Regions from separate parts of the Leifsonia sp. KNZ13-11D genome, predicted to be linked through region 2. Evidence: predicted binding sites of a transcription regulator. Region 2 holds the regulator's gene; the other holds the start of a gene.
What was found. Region 2 encodes HrcA, which represses chaperone genes, less so after heat shock. Its sites were predicted from a motif close to TTNGCACTCGNNNNNNNCGAGTGCNAA; they were not measured.
Positions count from the first base shown of each region.

Region 1: a site for HrcA is predicted at 1,648-1,674, ahead of groES (co-chaperone GroES). Genes of this name have one in related genera too.

Region 1 covers NZ_JBPGWU010000001.1:990,110-998,166, forward strand. The annotation lists gene ACR9Y5_RS05035 (DUF4190 domain-containing protein) at 1-444, shown strand, start outside; gene ACR9Y5_RS05040 (THUMP-like domain-containing protein) at 445-1,632, opposite strand; gene groES (co-chaperone GroES) at 1,765-2,061, shown strand; gene rarD (EamA family transporter RarD) at 2,514-3,455, shown strand; gene guaB (IMP dehydrogenase) at 3,551-5,053, shown strand; gene ACR9Y5_RS05060 (MalY/PatB family protein) at 5,141-6,298, opposite strand; gene ACR9Y5_RS05065 (GuaB3 family IMP dehydrogenase-related protein) at 6,410-7,528, shown strand; gene ACR9Y5_RS05070 (glycerol-3-phosphate dehydrogenase/oxidase) at 7,569-8,057, shown strand, end outside.
Region 2 covers NZ_JBPGWU010000001.1:1,915,991-1,924,047, reverse strand. The annotation lists gene ybeY (rRNA maturation RNase YbeY) at 1-7, opposite strand, end outside; gene ACR9Y5_RS09620 (PhoH family protein) at 15-1,109, opposite strand; gene ACR9Y5_RS09615 (histidine triad nucleotide-binding protein) at 1,096-1,452, opposite strand; gene ACR9Y5_RS09610 (16S rRNA (uracil(1498)-N(3))-methyltransferase) at 1,494-2,222, opposite strand; gene dnaJ (molecular chaperone DnaJ) at 2,229-3,344, opposite strand; gene hrcA (heat-inducible transcriptional repressor HrcA) at 3,400-4,422, opposite strand; gene ACR9Y5_RS09595 (DUF4870 domain-containing protein) at 4,580-5,098, shown strand; gene ACR9Y5_RS09590 (DUF4870 domain-containing protein) at 5,194-5,577, shown strand; gene hemW (radical SAM family heme chaperone HemW) at 5,570-6,820, opposite strand; gene ACR9Y5_RS09580 (DUF1990 family protein) at 6,820-7,485, opposite strand; gene lepA (translation elongation factor 4) at 7,542-8,057, opposite strand, start outside.

The sequences.
Region 1 (8,057 bases), 930 kb from region 2:
CAGCAGCCGCCGGCGCCGGGTTACGGTCAGCAGCCGCCGGCGCCGGGCTACCAGCAGCCGTACGGTCAGCAGCCTTACGGTCAGCAGCCGGGTCAGCCGGGTCAGCCGGGCTACGGCCAGCCCGCGTACGGTCAGCCCGCCCCCGGGTACGCGCAGCCTTACGGGCAGCCGGCCGCCAAGTCGCCGATCCTGAGCATCCTCTCACTCGTCGGCGGCATCGTCGGCATCGTGCTCAACCTCGCGTGGGGCATCGGATTCCTGTTCGGCATCGCCGCGGTCGTGCTCGGCTTCATCGGCCGCCGCAAGGAGCCGCAGGCGCGCGGCTTCTGGCTGACCGGCATCATCCTCGGCTTCGTCAGCATCGCGATCGCGATCATCTACTGGATCTTCCTCGCGATCATCTTCGCCAGCCTGGCCACCTACGGGAACAACTACGGAGGCTGATCAGACCCGTTCGGCGAGCAGAGCCGTGTGCCGCCCGGCCACCCTGGTGAGGATCAGGGTGGCCGGGCGGTCGCCGTTGAGGGCGAGCCGGCGGCGGAGCGCCGCAGGGTCCACATCCACCCCGCGCTTCTTGATCTCGAGGGTGCCGATGCCGCGCTGACGCAGCGCCCGCTTCAGATCCTTCTCACCGTACGGCAGGGTCTCGAGGATGCGGAAACCGGCGGCGAACGGTGTCTCCGCGGGGGCGTCGGCGGTGATGTAGGCGATCTGGTCGGAGAGCATCCGCCCGCCGATGCGCCGGGCGAGGTCGCCGATGAGGCGGGCGCGGATGACGGCGCCGTCCGGTTCGTAGAGGTACTCCCCGAGCGGCCCGGTCTCCTCGTCCTCGCTGTCGGCGTCCGCGACCAGCTCGTCGGCCTGATCGCCGCGGAGCACCAGGGCGGCGCGCCGGATGCCCGGCCGAGCCAGCGCCCCGAACCACAGGCCCAGCTCGACCACCTGCCCGTCGGCCGACACCCACTGCGCTTCGGCGTTCGAGGGGATGAGGTCGCGGTCGAATCCGGGGCCGAGCTTCAGGCCGACCGAGCGACCGGTCGCCAGCTCGTACGCGAAGCCCAGCGACGGCGCGTAGTCGTCAGGGTCGACCAGGCGTTCGGTCTGCGTGTGCCCGGCGGTGCGGCGAGCCGGGTCGAGGAACACGCCATCGACGGTCCTCAGGTCCACATCCTCGGCCCGGCCGTGCTCGACCCTGGCCGTCGGGAACGGCGCGAGGTTGAAGGAGGCGATCGCCGCGGTGACCTCGTCGGCCTCGACGGCGGTCACCTCCAGCTCGAGGGCGGCCAGGGCAAGAGCGTCGCCGCCGATCCCGCAGCCGAGGTCGGCGACGCGGTACAGCCCGGCGGCGCGGAACCGCCCGGCGTGGCGCGCGGCGACCGGCAGCCGGGTCGCCTGCTCAAGGCCGACCTCCGTGAAGAGCATGCTCGCGGCGAAGTCGCCGAACTTGGCCTGGGCCTTGCGGCGCAGCTTCGACTGCGTCAGGACTGCCGCGACAAGCGCGGGGGAGTGACCCTGCTTGCGCAGGTCGGAGACGATCCGCAGCACATCGCGCTCGCTGCGGTAGGGCGGGAGCGAGTCGAGCAGCCGCAGGCCCTCGGGGCTCAGCAGTGCGACCAGCTCGGACCGTTCCATGGCGTCCAGGCTACCCTGGCACTCACGTTGCGGGACTGCTAACGCACCCCCTAGACTCGTGTTAGCACTCTCACTGCGAGTTTGCTAATCAGTCTTAGTCGAGACACTGTTCTTCACAGGAAAGGGGTCAACGTGTCGGTCTCCATCAAGCCGCTCGAGGATCGCATCGTCATCAAGCAGGTCGAGGCTGAGCAGACCACTGCTTCCGGTCTGGTCATCCCCGACACCGCCAAGGAGAAGCCGCAGGAGGGCGAGGTCGTCGCCGTGGGCCCGGGCCGCATCGACGACAACGGCAACCGCGTCCCCCTCGACGTCGCCGTGGGCGACAAGGTCATCTACTCCAAGTACGGTGGCACCGAGGTCAAGTTCGGCGGCGAGGACTACCTGGTCCTGTCGGCCCGCGACGTGCTCGCGGTCGTCGTCCGCTGACGCACCCTTCTTCCGACGGCCCGGCTGCCCTGAGCAGCCGGGCCGTCGTCGTGTCTGCGGGCGTGCGCTTCGACGCGCTTCGTCCGAGGAACGATTCGTGCCGAATGACCTCCAGGACGTGACGTGAGCCGCGATTCGTGCCGAATGTCAGGTACCCGAGGGGAGCAGGCGCCCACCCCTGGTCCGCATTTCGTGCCGAATGAAGGCTTAGAGGGGTTGTGAGGCGCGATTCGTGCCGAATGTCGCATCCTCGCAAGCGCAGGAGCCCCACGGGCCCCGACGATTCGTGCCCAATGTCGCGGTGTGCGTAGTGTGAGGCGCGATTCGTGCCGAATGTCGAGATCGAGCGGCGGGGCCGGGGAGCGGCGGGGCCGGCGGGCGGCGGGGCCGCGGAGCGGCGGGGCCGGCGGGCGGCGGAGCCGGCGTCGGCGGGCGGCGGTAGAGTCGGACGAGTGGCACAGCCAGACGACCTCTCCTCGCACCGCACCTCCGGGCTGGTGTACGCGGTCTCCGCGTACGTCCTCTGGGGCATCCTCCCGATCTACTTCCTCGCGCTCGCCCCGGCCGGCGCGTGGGAGATCGTGGCGTGGCGGGTCATCTTCTCGCTGGCCTTCTGCGCCATCGCGCTGACCGTCACGCGCTCGTGGGGCCGGTTCGCGGCCCTGCTGCGCGATGCGCGGGTCCTCCTCACTATGGGCGTGGCCGGCGCGTTCATCTACGTCAACTGGCAGACCTACGTGCTCGCCACGGTCAGCGGTCACGTCGTGGAGGCGGCGCTCGGGTACTTCATCAACCCGATCGTGACGGTGTTCCTGGGTGTGCTCGTCCAGCGCGAGCGGCTGCGGATCGCCCAGTGGGTCGCCGTCGGCGTGAGCGTCGTCGCCGTCATCGTCCTGGCCGTCGGCTACGGCTCGGTACCCTGGATCGCCCTCATCCTCGCCTTCTCGTTCGGTTTCTACGGGCTCATCAAGAAGCGCGTCGGCGGACGGGTGGATGCGCTCTCCGGCCTCACCCTGGAGACGCTGTGGCTGACGCCGGTCGCCATCATCCAGCTGGTGGTCGTGGGCGTCACCGCGGGGCTCACGATCGGCTCCGACGGTCCCTGGCACACGGTGCTGCTCGCCGGAGCGGGAGTGATCACTGCCGTGCCGCTCCTGTTCTTCGCCGCGGCCTCCCGGCGCCTGCCGCTCGTCTACATGGGCTTCATCCAGTACTTCGCGCCGTTCATCCAGTTCGTCGTCGGCGTCGCGGTGCTGCACGAGGCGATGCCGCCCGAGCGCTGGGTCGGTTTCGCGATCGTGTGGCTCGCGCTCATCATCCTCAGCGTCGACATGATCGTGGCCGCCCGTCAGGGCAAGCGCGCCGCCGAGCTCGACCTCGCGCCTGTCGACTGAAACGACGGAAGCCCGGGCCGGAATCGGCGGAATAGCAGCCCAGGTTCTGCCGTTACCATTGAGCATCCACAGTCGCGCATCTTGATAGGGGTGAAATGGACCAGGCGGATCCGTTCGGATTCATCGGTTTGACCTACGACGACGTCATGCTGCTCCCGGGGCACACGGACGTCATCCCGAGTGAGGCGGACACCTCCACTCGCCTGACCAAGCGGATCTCGATGGCGACGCCGTTGCTCTCGAGCGCCATGGACACCGTCACCGAGTCGCGGATGGCCGTCGCCATGGCGCGCCAGGGCGGCATCGGCATCATCCACCGCAACCTCTCCATCGAGGACCAGGCGGCTCACGTCGACAAGGTGAAGCGCTCGGAGTCGGGCATGATCACCAACCCCGTCACCACCACGCCGGACGCGAGCGTCGAAGAGGTCGACGCGCTGTGCGGCCAGTTCCGGGTCAGCGGACTCCCCGTCGTGGAGCCGGACGGCACGCTGGTCGGCATCATCACCAACCGCGACATGCGCTTCGTCTCGCCGTTCGAGCGGTCGACCACCAAGGTCCGCGACGTGATGACCCGTCAGCCCCTCATCACGGCCCCGGTCGGCATCGACCCGGACTCCGCGGTCGCCATCTTCGCCGAGCACAAGATCGAGAAGCTGCCGCTGGTGGACGCCGACGGCAAGCTGCGCGGACTGATCACGGTCAAGGACTTCGACAAGAGCGAGAAGTACCCGGACGCCACGAAGGACGAGGAAGGCCGGCTGCGCGTCGGCGCCGCCATCGGCTTCTTCGGCGACGCCTGGGACCGTGCCATGACGCTGGTCGACGCGGGAGTCGACGTGATCGTCGTGGACACCGCCAACGGCGACAGCGCGGGCGTGCTCGACATCATCCGCCGCCTCAAGGCAGAGCCGCGGGCGTCGCACGTCGACGTCATCGGCGGCAACGTGGCGACCCGCTCGGGCGCTCAGGCGCTCATCGACGCCGGTGCGGACGCGATCAAGGTCGGCGTCGGCCCGGGCTCGATCTGCACCACGCGCGTGGTCGCGGGCGTCGGCGTCCCCCAGGTGACCGCCGTGTACGAGGCGTCCCTCGCGGCGCGGGAGGCGAACGTCCCGCTCATTGCGGACGGCGGCCTGCAGTACTCCGGCGACATCGCCAAGGCGCTGGTCGCTGGCGCAGACAGCGTCATGCTGGGCTCGCTGCTCGCGGGCACCTCCGAGTCGCCGGGTGAGCTGGTGTTCGTCAACGGCAAGCAGTTCAAGAACTACCGCGGCATGGGTTCGCTCGGTGCTCTCCAGACCCGGGGCAAGAAGACCTCCTACTCGCGCGACCGCTACTTCCAGGCGGATGTGCCGAGCGACGAGCAGCTGATCGCCGAGGGCATCGAGGGGCAGGTGCCGTTCCGCGGACCGCTGTCCGCCGTGGCGTACCAGCTCGTGGGCGGCCTCCGGCAGTCGATGTTCTACGTCGGTGCGCGCACCATCCCCGAGCTCAAGCAGAACGGCAAGTTCGTGCGCATCACCGCGGCCGGCCTCAAGGAGTCGCACCCGCACGACGTGCAGATGGTCGTGGAGGCCCCGAACTACCGTCGCTGATCCGCCGACTGCGGTCGTTCGGAACGTCTGCGGCGGGTCGCCCCGGCGCAGACGTTCCGAAACGCAGCAGTCGCGCGATCGAGCGGGTCAGTGCCGCGTCAGCTCGGCGATGCGGTCGATGGCCTCGGTCAGCACCTCCGGCGAGCAGGCGAAGTTCAGCCGGACGAAACCGGCGCCCTGGCGCCCGAAATCGGTGCCCGGGTTGACGGCGACGAGGGCCTCCTTCAGGATGCGGTCGGCCGGGTCGTCGCCCCAGCCCAGCTCGCGCAGGTCGAGCCACGCCAGGTAGCCGGCCAGCGGCTCCCGGTAGCGCACGCGCGGAAGGCGATCGGTGAGCAGCAGCGAGAGCAGTGCGCGATTGGACTCGATCGCCACCAGCGCGCCGTCCAGCCAGCTGCGTGCCGAGCGGTAGGCGGCCTCGGAGGCGATACGGCCGAACTGGCTGGTCCGCACCTCCACCTCGATGGGGAGCGCGTGGACGCGCTCCGACTGCTCGCGCGACGCCGTCACGAACAGCGCGCATTTGAGCCCGGCGAGGTTCCATGCCTTGCTCGCCGCATGCGCGGCGACACCCACCTGCCGTGCCTCCTCCGAGACGGACAGGAACGGCGTGAAGGTCGCGTCGGAGTGCGTCAGCGGTGCGTGCACTTCATCGCTGACGACCCACACGCCGTGGCGCGCGGCCAGCGCAGCCACGGCCTCCAGCTCCTCCCGGGGATGCACCAGCCCGAGCGGATTGTGCGGGTTGCACAGCAGGAACGCCTTCGCGCCCCCGGCGAAGGCGCGCTCCAGCCCGGCGAGGTCGAGCGCCCACCCGCGGCCGTCGGCGCCGCCCTCCAGCAGCGGCACCTCTTCGACCACCCCACCGGCCTCCGGGATGAAGTCGAAGAACGGCGGGTAGACCGGCGGCGTGATGACGACGCGGTCGCCGGGCTCGATGAGCATCCGGAGAGACTCGACGATCACCACTCCGACATCGGCCGTGGTGCGGGTGCGCGCCGCGTCGACCTCCCAGCCCCAGCGGTCACGGGCGAACCGCGCGAACGCGCGCTGCGTGCGGTTGTCGGGACCGATGTACCCGGTGTCGTTGCGGTCGACCGCGGCGTGCAGCGCCTCGGCGATCGCCGGCGCGAGCGGGTAGTCCATCTCGGCGACGAACAGCGGGAGGACGTCGTCGGGGTAGGCGCGCCACTTCTCACTGGTGCGCTGGCGGAGGCGGCTGAGCGGTTCGGCTTCGACGGTCACCACCCCACCATCCCACCGCGGGGACCCTTCGACCTAGAGCCTCGTCGACCCTGGTCGAGGACGTGCGCACTGGCCGGGAGGGACCGGCGGCCTAGACTGAAGCGCGTGAGTATGGAGATCGAGATCGGGCGCGCCAAGCGCGCCCGCCGTGTGTACGCCTTCGACGACGTCGCGGTGGTTCCCAGCCGTCGCACCCGTGACCCGGAGGACGTCTCGGTCTCCTGGACGATCGACGCGTACCAGTTCTCCATCCCGTTCATCGCGGCGCCGATGGACTCCGTCGTCTCGCCGACCACCGCCATCATGATGGGCCAGCTGGGCGGCCTCGGTGTGCTCGACCTCGAAGGGCTGTGGACCCGCTATGAAGACCCGGAGCCGCTGCTCGCCGAGATCCGAGAGCTCCCGGCGGAGCGGGCGACCGCGCGCATGCAGGAGATCTACTCCGAGCCGATCAAGCCGGAGCTCGTCACCCGCCGCCTCGCCGAGATCCGCGAGGGCGGCGTCACGGTCGCCGGCGCGCTCTCGCCGCAGCGCACGCAAGAGCTGTACGAGACCGTGGTCGAAGCGGGGGTCGACCTGTTCGTGATCCGCGGGACCACCGTGTCCGCCGAGCACGTCTCGAAGAACGTCGAACCGCTCAACCTCAAGAAGTTCATCTACGAGCTGGATGTGCCCGTGATCGTCGGCGGCGCGGCCACGTACACCGCGGCGCTGCACCTGATGCGCACCGGTGCGGCCGGCGTGCTCGTCGGCTTCGGCGGGGGAGCCGCATCCACCACCCGTTCGACCCTCGGCATCCACGCGCCCATGGCCACCGCCGTCGCCGACGTCGCCGGGGCCCGCCGCGACTACATGGACGAGTCGGGCGGCCGCTACGTGCACGTGATCGCCGACGGCGGCCTCGGCAGCTCGGGCGACATCGTCAAGGCGATCGCCTGCGGCGCCGACGCGGTCATGCTCGGCACGACCCTCGCCCGCGCGACCGACGCCCCGGGAGGCGGCTGGCACTGGGGTGCCGAGGCGCACCACGCGCAGCTGCCGCGCGGCAACCGCGTCGCTGTGGGCCAGGTCGCGCCGCTCGAGGAGATCCTCTATGGGCCGGCCCCGGTCGCGGAGGGCTCTGCGAATCTGGTGGGAGCCTTGCGCCGGAGCATGGCCACGACGGGATACTCGGACCTGAAGGAGTTCCAGCGCGTCGAGGTCGTGGTCGCGCCCTACCGGACGCAGTAGCACTGACGCCGGCCGACGACGGTCGGGGAGGGAGAGAACGATGACGGATACGCAATCGGCTCCGGGCGGCGACAGGCACGCCACCCCCGCCTCCAATCCGGCGGTGACCTACCCGTCGCGGCTCGGACCGGCCGAACGGGCCGCGGCGATCGCGGCGCTGAAAGACACAGAGCTCGACATCCTCGTGGTCGGCGGCGGCATCGTCGGCGCCGGCTCGGCGGTGGATGCGGCCACGCGCGGCCTCAGCGTCGGACTGGTCGAGGCGCGCGACTTCGCGTCCGGCACCTCCAGCCGGTCATCCAAGCTCGTGCACGGCGGCATCCGGTACCTCGAGCAGCTCGACTTCCGGCTCGTGCGCGAGGCGCTGATCGAGCGCGGACTGCTGCTGCAGCGCATCGCGCCGCACCTGGTCAAGCCGGTGCGATTCCTCTTCCCGCTCCACAAGCGGGTGTGGGAGCGCTTCTACATCGGCGCCGGCATGATGCTCTACGACATCTTCTCGTACACGGGAGGCCGTCCTCCGGGGGTC
Region 2 (8,057 bases):
TGCTCACTGCGGCCCTATCGTCGCTTCGGGAGGTGGTCGCGCGGCGTGCCGCTGCGGCGCTCGGCGCGGTTGGCGAACTCGGCCGCCTGTTCGCGCTCGTGGTGCCGCGCCTGCTGGCGCGCGTCGTACTCGGTGTAGGCGTCGACGATCCGTCCGACCAGGCTGTGCCGCACCACGTCTTCGCTCGTGAGCCGGGCGAAGTGGATGTCGTCGATGTCGTTCAGCACGCGGGTCACCAGCCGCAGACCGCTGGCCGAGTTGGGCAGATCGATCTGGGTGATGTCGCCGGTGACGACCATCTTCGAGTTGAACCCGAGCCGCGTCAGGAACATCTTCATCTGCTCGGGCGTCGTGTTCTGGGCCTCGTCGAGCACGATGAAGGAGTCGTTGAGCGTGCGACCGCGCATGTACGCGAGCGGGGCCACTTCGATCGTCCCTGCCGCGAGGAGCTTGGGGACCAGTTCCGGGTCCATCATCTCGTTGAGCGCGTCGTAGAGCGGGCGCAGGTACGGGTCGATCTTGTCCGTCAGCGTGCCGGGCAGGTAGCCCAGCCGCTCCCCCGCCTCCACCGCCGGTCGGGTCAGGATGATGCGGTTGACCTCTTTGCGCTGGAGCGCCTGCACGGCCTTCGCCATCGCCAGGTAGGTCTTGCCGGTGCCGGCCGGGCCGATGCCGAAGACGATGGTGTTGTGGTCGATCGCGTCGACGTACTGGCTCTGGCCGAGGGTCTTCGGGCGGATGCTCTTGCCGCGAGCCGTGAGGATCGCCTGCCCGAGCACGTCGGACGGGCTGAGGTTGAGGTCGGTGCCGAGCATGCGGGCGGAGCTGGTCACCTCGGCGGCCGAGAGCTCCTGGCCGTTCCGGACCATCTGCAGCAGCTCCTCGACGAGCCGCTGCGCTGCGGCCACCTGAGCCGGGTCTCCGGCGAGCGTGATCTCGTTGCCGCGCACGTGCACGTTGACCAGGGGGTACTGCCGCTCGAGCGTGGTGAGCAGCCGGTCCTGCGGCCCGAGCAGGCGCACCATCTGCACACCGTCGACGCTCAGGTGCGCCTCGGCGGCGTTGCCCTCGGGCAGCGCTCCGGGGGCGGTGGAATCAGAGTTGGCCAAGGCGTCCTTCCTCGAGCTGACCGCTCAATACGTGCGCGTGGACATGGAACACGGTCTGGCCCGCGCCCCGTCCGGTGTTGAAGACGAGACGGAAATCGCCGTCGGAGTGCTCGGCGGCGAGCTTGTTCGCCGTCGCCACGAGCTCCGCGAGCAGGTCGGGGTCGCCAGCGGCGAGCTCCGTCACGTCGCGGTACTGCTCGGTCTTGGGGACCACGAGCAGGTGCAGCGGCGCCTGCGGCGCGATGTCGCGGAACGCGATGATGCGCTCCGAGTCGTACACCACGTCGGCCGGGATCTCGCCCGCGATGATGCGGGAGAAGATCGAACGCTCCGTCTCTGCCATGCCTCTATCCTATTCGCGCCCGCCGACAGCGCGGCGGGCGTTCACCAGCGGCGGAGCGTCGCGTTGAGCACGGCGAGGGCGGCTGGTCCCGCGGTCGAGGTGCGCAGCACCGTCCCGCCGAGACGCACGAGCTCCGCACCCGCGTCCCGGAGGATAGCCAGCTCCTGCGGCGCGATTCCGCCCTCCGGCCCGACCACCAGCACGAGGTCGCGGCCGTCGGGCGCGACGCCGGTCAGAGGCTCCTCCGCGTCGGGTTCGAGCACGAGAACGCGCGCGGTCGCGGCCCGTGCGGCGATCTGCTTCGTCGTCGCCAGCTCGCCGACCTCCGGCGTCCAGGCGCGGATGGACTGCTTCGCCGCCTCCCGGACGATCGAATTCCAGCGCTCCCGGCCCTTCTGCACCTTGGCGCCCTCCCAACGCGAGACCGAGCGGGATGCGGACCACGGCACCACCGCATCCACCCCGAGCTCCGTCGCCGCCTGGATCGCGAGCTCGTCGCGGTCGCCTTTCGCCAGGGCCTGCACCAGCGTGATCGCCGGCGCCGGGCGCTCGACGCGCGAGACGGCCTCGACGTCGATCGTCAGCTCGGTGTTCGTCGCGACCAGCACCTCGCCGGACGCGACCAGTCCCCGGCCGTTGCCGATCAGCACGGACTCGCCGGGCCGGGTACGGTTGACGGTCGCGGCGTGCTTCGCCTCGGCGCCCGTCAGCGACAGGCGCGCTCCGACCTCGACGTCGTCGAGGTCCTCGCGCACGTACAGGGACGCCATGAGGCGCTACAGGTTGAGGAACCGGTCGCGGAGCTTCGCGAACAGCCCCTGCTGGAAGTGCGCGAGCGAGGGCTCCTGCGCCCTGTGGGACGCCGCGAACTTCTTGATCAGCTCCTTCTCCTTGTGGTCGAGCTTGGTGGGCGTGACCACCTGGATGCCCACCCGCAGGTCGCCTCGGCCGCTGCCGCGCAGGTGGGTGATGCCCCGGTCCTTGACCGTGACGATGTCGGCGGACTGCGTGCCGGGCTTGAGTTCGAGGCGGATGTCGCCGTCGAGGGCCTTCACGTTCGCGGTCGTGCCGAGGATCGCATCCGTCATCGAGAGCTCGAGGGTGCAGAGCAGGTCGTCGCCGTCGCGGCTGAACACCTCGTGGTGCTTGACCTTGATCTCCAGATAGAGGTCGCCATTGGGGCCACCGGCGGGACCGGCCTCGCCGCTGCCCGGCATCTGCAGACGCAGGCCGGTGTCGACGCCGGCCGGGATGTCCACCGGCACGGTGCGGCGTGCTCGCACGCGGCCCTGGCCCTGGCAGGTGACGCACGGCGTCGCGATGACGGTGCCGTAGCCGCGGCAGGTGCCGCAGGGGCTCGACGTCATGACGTTGCCGAGCAGCGAGCGCACCGAGCGCTGGATGCTGCCGGTCCCGTGGCAGATGTCGCAGGTCACCGGCTGCGTGCCGGGCTGGCAGCACGAGCCGTTGCAGGTCTCGCAGACCACGGCCGTGTCGACCTCCAGGTCGCGGTGCGTGCCGAAGATGACCTCGTCGAGGTCGACCTCCACCCGCAGAAGGGCGTCCTGACCGCGCTCGCGGCGCGACCGCGGCCCGCGTCCACCGGTGGCGCCACCGCCGAAGAACGTCTCGAAGATGTCGCTGAAACCGGCGAAGTCGGCGGTGCCCGCGCCGCCGCCGAATCCCCCGGAGCCGCCGAGGTCGTACTGCTGCCGCTGCTGCGGGTCGCTGAGCACGTCGTAGGCGTGCGTCACCAGCTTGAAGCGCTCCTGCGCCTCGGAACTGGGGTTCACGTCCGGGTGCAGCTCGCGCGCGAGCCGGCGGTACGCCTTCTTGATCTCGTCGGGGCTTGCGTCGCGCTCGACGCCGAGGACTTCGTAGTGGTCGGCCACGTGGGCTGTTCCTTCTTCTTTCGTCGCGTGTGGTGATCGAGGGCTGCCGGGCGGCCTACTGGTCGCTGAGCAGCCGGGAGAGGTAACGGGCCACGGCACGGACCGCCGCCATGTTGCCCGAGTAGTCCATGCGGAGCGGTCCGAGCAGGCCGACGCGGGCGACATCCGACCCCGCCGCACTGTAACCGCTGGAGAGGACGGATGCTTCCGTCAGGCCGAATCCGGCGTTCTCGCGTCCGATGCTGACCGCGACCCCGTGCTGGTCGGAGGCCATCTCGTCGAAGAGCCGCAGCAGCACCACCTGCTCCTCGATCGCCTCGAGGACCGGGGTGATGGTGCCGGGGAAGTCGAGCTCGGTGCGCACGAGGTTCGCGGCGCCCGCCATGACGAGCTTCTCCTGGCGGTTCACCGCGATCTGGTCGAGCAGGGCGCTGACGACCGGCTCGACGAGGGCGCGTGTGCGCTCGGTGAGAGCGCCGGGCAGCTCCCGCAACCGCGTGGTCGCCTCGCCGAGGGTGAGGCCCGCCGCGGCGCCGTTGATCGCACCGCGGATCTCGGCCACGTCTTCGTCGCTCAGCTTGGCGACCGGCTCGATGACACGCTGCTCGACCGCTCCGGAGTCGGTGATCAGCACGCTGAGGAGCCGCCGCGGGCCCAGCGCGACGAGCTCGATGTGCCGGATGCGGGAGCGGGCGACCGACGGGTACTGCACCAGCGCCACCTGGCTGGTGAGCTGGGACAGGAGGCGCACCGTGCGCGAGAGCACGTCGTCGAGGTCGACGGACTGGCCGAGGAAGGTCTCGATCGCCGTCCGCTGCGCCGGCGTCAGCGGTCGCATCTCGGCGAGGTGGTCGACGAAGAGGCGGTACCCCTTGTCGGTCGGCACGCGCCCGGAGGAGGTGTGCGGGGCCGCGATCAGCTCCTCCTCCTCGAGCAGCGCCATGTCGTTGCGGATGGTCGCCGCCGAGACGCCGAAGGAGTGCCGCTCCACGATGCTCTTGGAGCCGACGGGCTCGCGCGACGCCACGTAGTCCTGGACGATGACGCGCAACACTTCGAGGCTGCGTTCCGAGACCATGTCCGCCTCCCGTCGATCTATTAGCACTCGCGGATCCTGAGTGCCAATCCTACCGCGCGGAAACGCCCGCCGGATGATTGCTGGCTGAGACGCGTCGGCAGTACCGTATGGGCACCGGTTCGACCCGCTCGCAACCGATCATGAAAGGGTTCCGCAGATGACAGACCCGAACCAGCCCACCGACCCGGCAGGCGGCGTCCCCCCGCAGCAGCCCGGAGGCGTGCCGCCGCAGCAGCCGTACGGCAACGTGCCGCCCCAGCAGCCTTACGCGCAGCCGGCCGGCGCGGGACAGCAGCCGTACGCCGCCGCCGGAGCCGCACCTCTCGACCCCGCCCAGGACAAGCAGTGGGCGTCGTTCGCCCACCTCGGCGGCATCCTCTGGTTCCTTCCCTCGCTCATCATCTGGCTGGTCTTCAAGGATCGCGGCCGGCTCACCGACCAGGAGGCCAAGGAAGCCCTCAACTGGCAGATCACCTGGATCATCGCCTGGGTGGCGTCGCAGATCATCGGGATCATCATCGGCAGCTTCACCTACGGCATCGGCTACCTGCTCTTCGGCCTGCTCATCCCGTGGGCGCTGTACATCCTGAACCTGGTGTTCTCGATCCTCGGCTTCGTGCGGGTGAACAGCGGCGGCACCTACCGCTACCCGGTCAACTTCCGCTTCATCAAGTAGCAGGTCGCGCGTTCAGACTCTTTTCAGCCTACGGCGCCGCGCCCTAGGCTGGACGCACCACGTCCACCCCTGGCCAGTCAGAGGAGAACAGCACCATGTCCGCCACACCCCCGCCGCCCCCGCCGCAGCAGCCCTACGGCGGCGGCGCGCCGCAGCTCAGCCCGGCCGACGAGAAGCTCTGGGCGACGCTCATCCAGATCGGCGGCATCCTGTTCAGCTGGATCCCGGCGCTCATCGGCTACCTCGTCCTCAAAGACCGCGGGCCGTTCGTGCGCGCGCACTCCGCCACCGCGCTCAACTTCCAGATCACGATCTTCATCGCCTATGTGGTGGGCTTCATCCTGTCGATCGTCGTGATCGGAATCTTCATCGTCCTCGCCGCGTGGGTGCTGAACATCGTGTTCAGCATTATCGCCGCGGTGAAGGCGAACCAGGGTGAGTTCTACACCTACCCGGTCGCCATCCGCTTCGTCAGCTAGCGGTCCGTTCCGCGGCGTCGTCGGCCAGCAGCCGGCGGACCACCGCGTCGGCCAGGAGCCGCCCCCGCAGGGTCAGCACGATCGATCCACGGAGGGCGGCTCGTCCGTCTACCAGGCCGTCGGCGATGAGGGCCGGTACCTCGCGGCGGCCGGCGTCGCCGAGCTCTCCGATGCGCACACCCTCCCGGATGCGGCTGAGCAGGAGGACGCGCTCGACGTGCCGCGTGTCCGCATCCAGCGTCTCGCGCCCCGCCGCCGGGGACTCGCCGGCCAGCACGCGCTGCGCGTACGCGGCAGGGTGCTTGACGTTCCACCAGCGGACTCCGCCGACGTGACTGTGCGCCCCCGGCCCGATCCCCCACCAGTCGTGCCCCAGCCAGTAGGCCAGGTTGTGGCGGGACCGGTGCGCCTCGTCGGTCGCCCAGTTGCTGACCTCGTACCAGTCGTAGCCGGCGTCGGCGAGTCGCTGGTCGGCGAGCTCGTACATGTCGGCTTCGAGGTCGTCGTCCGGTTCCGCCACCTGGCCGGAGCGGATCTGCCGCGCCAGCTTCGTGCCGGGCTCGACGATCAGGGCGTAGGCGGACAGGTGGTCCGGCTCGCACGCCAGGGCAGCGTCGAGGCTGCGGGACCAGTCGTCGAGCGACTCCCCCGGGGTTCCGTAGATGAGGTCGAGGCTGACCTGGAGTCCCGCCTCCCGCGCCCAGCCCACGACGAGCGGGACGCGCGCGGGGTCGTGGGTACGTTCCAGCGTCTCCAGCACGTGGGGCACGGCCGACTGCATCCCGAACGAGACCCGCGTGAAGCCCGCGTCGGCGAGCCGGCGCAGATCGTCGGCATCCACCGAGTCTGGGTTCGCCTCGGTGGTCACCTCCGCGCCGCCGGCGAGACCCCAGGCGTCGCGCACGGCGCCGAGCATCGCCGTCAGGTCGCCGGGTGGCAGCAGGGTCGGCGTTCCGCCGCCGAAGAACACCGTCGACGCCTGGCGGTCGGGAACGCCGCTCGCTCTCAGGGCCCGGGCCGCGAACTCCACCTCGCGGACCGCGTGGCCGGCATAGTCGGACTGGGAGACGCCGCGCAGCTCGGTGGCGGTGTACGTGTTGAAGTCGCAGTAGCCGCAGCGCACCCGGCAGAACGGCACGTGCAGGTAGACGCCGAAGTCCCGCTGCGGGGCGTCCACCCTGGTGGATGCGGGCAGCAGTCCATCGGCGGGAGCGGGGTCGCCGAGAGGCAGGGTGCTGGGCATCAGGCGGAACTCGCGGGGTGCAGTGCGCGCAGGTACTTCGCGGTATAGCGGCGCTGCACGAGGGAGAGCACCGGCGACGCCAGCCGGTAGAAGGCGTTCGACGGGCGGGACAGAGCGCGCAGCACGAACCAGACGGTGCCGTCCTCGCGCTGCTCCACCAGGAACAGCTCCTCGCCGCTCTCCGGGTGCCCGTGCAGCGTCCCGTAGGCGAAACCGCGCCGGTGCGGCTCGTCGACGACGTACACGACGCGTATCGGCGCGGACACGCGGAACGGTCCGAACGGGATCTTCAGCACCGCCGTCATGCCGTTGCGCACGAACGGCGTGCCGTCCTCGGCGAAGACGTCCTCCTCCGGGCGGTTCGTGCGCATCCGCATCGGCGTGCCGTCGGGCCCGAACTCGACGCCCTCGTACTGCACGCCGGTGCCCTCGCGCACATCCGTCACGTGGATGCCGCTCCCCTTCTGCACGCCCCACGCCATCAGCGCGGTGGCCGAGGTCTCGAACCGCTCGTCGCCGCTGCCCAGCCGGATGCTGCGCTCGAGCGGCTTGTAGCCTTTCGGCGGGTAGTACAGCAGATCGGCCGCCTGGGTGGCGCCGACCGCCCCGTACGTCACGGGTTGGTCGGTGAACGTCGAGCGGCGCATGTATTCATCTTCCGCCATGACGGAGGGGTTCGCGAAACGGGGGTTGCCCGCGGTACCGGGCGGCGCGCCGGCGCTTACTTCTTGTCCTTCTTCTCCGTGTCGCCGGAGAGCGCAGCGATGAAGGCCTCCTGGGGGACCTCGACACGGCCCACCATCTTCATGCGCTTCTTGCCCTCCTTCTGCTTCTCGAGGAGCTTGCGCTTGCGGGTGATGTCACCGCCGTAGCACTTCGCGAGGACGTCCTTGCGCATCGCCCGGATGTTCTCACGCGCGATGATGCGGGCGCCGATCGCCGCCTGGATGGGGACCTCGAACTGCTGACGCGGGATCAGTTCGCGCAGCCGCGACGCCATCATGGTGCCGTACGCGTAGGCCTTGTCGCGGTGGACGATCGCGCTGAACGCATCCACCGTCTCGCCCTGCAGCAGGATGTCGACCTTCACCAGGTCGGACTCCTGCTCGCCGAACGGTTCGTAGTCGAGGGACGCGTAGCCGGCGGTCTTCGACTTGAGCTGGTCGAAGAAGTCGAAGACGATCTCGCCGAGCGGCATCGTGTAGCGGATCTCCACGCGATCCTCGCCCAGGTACTC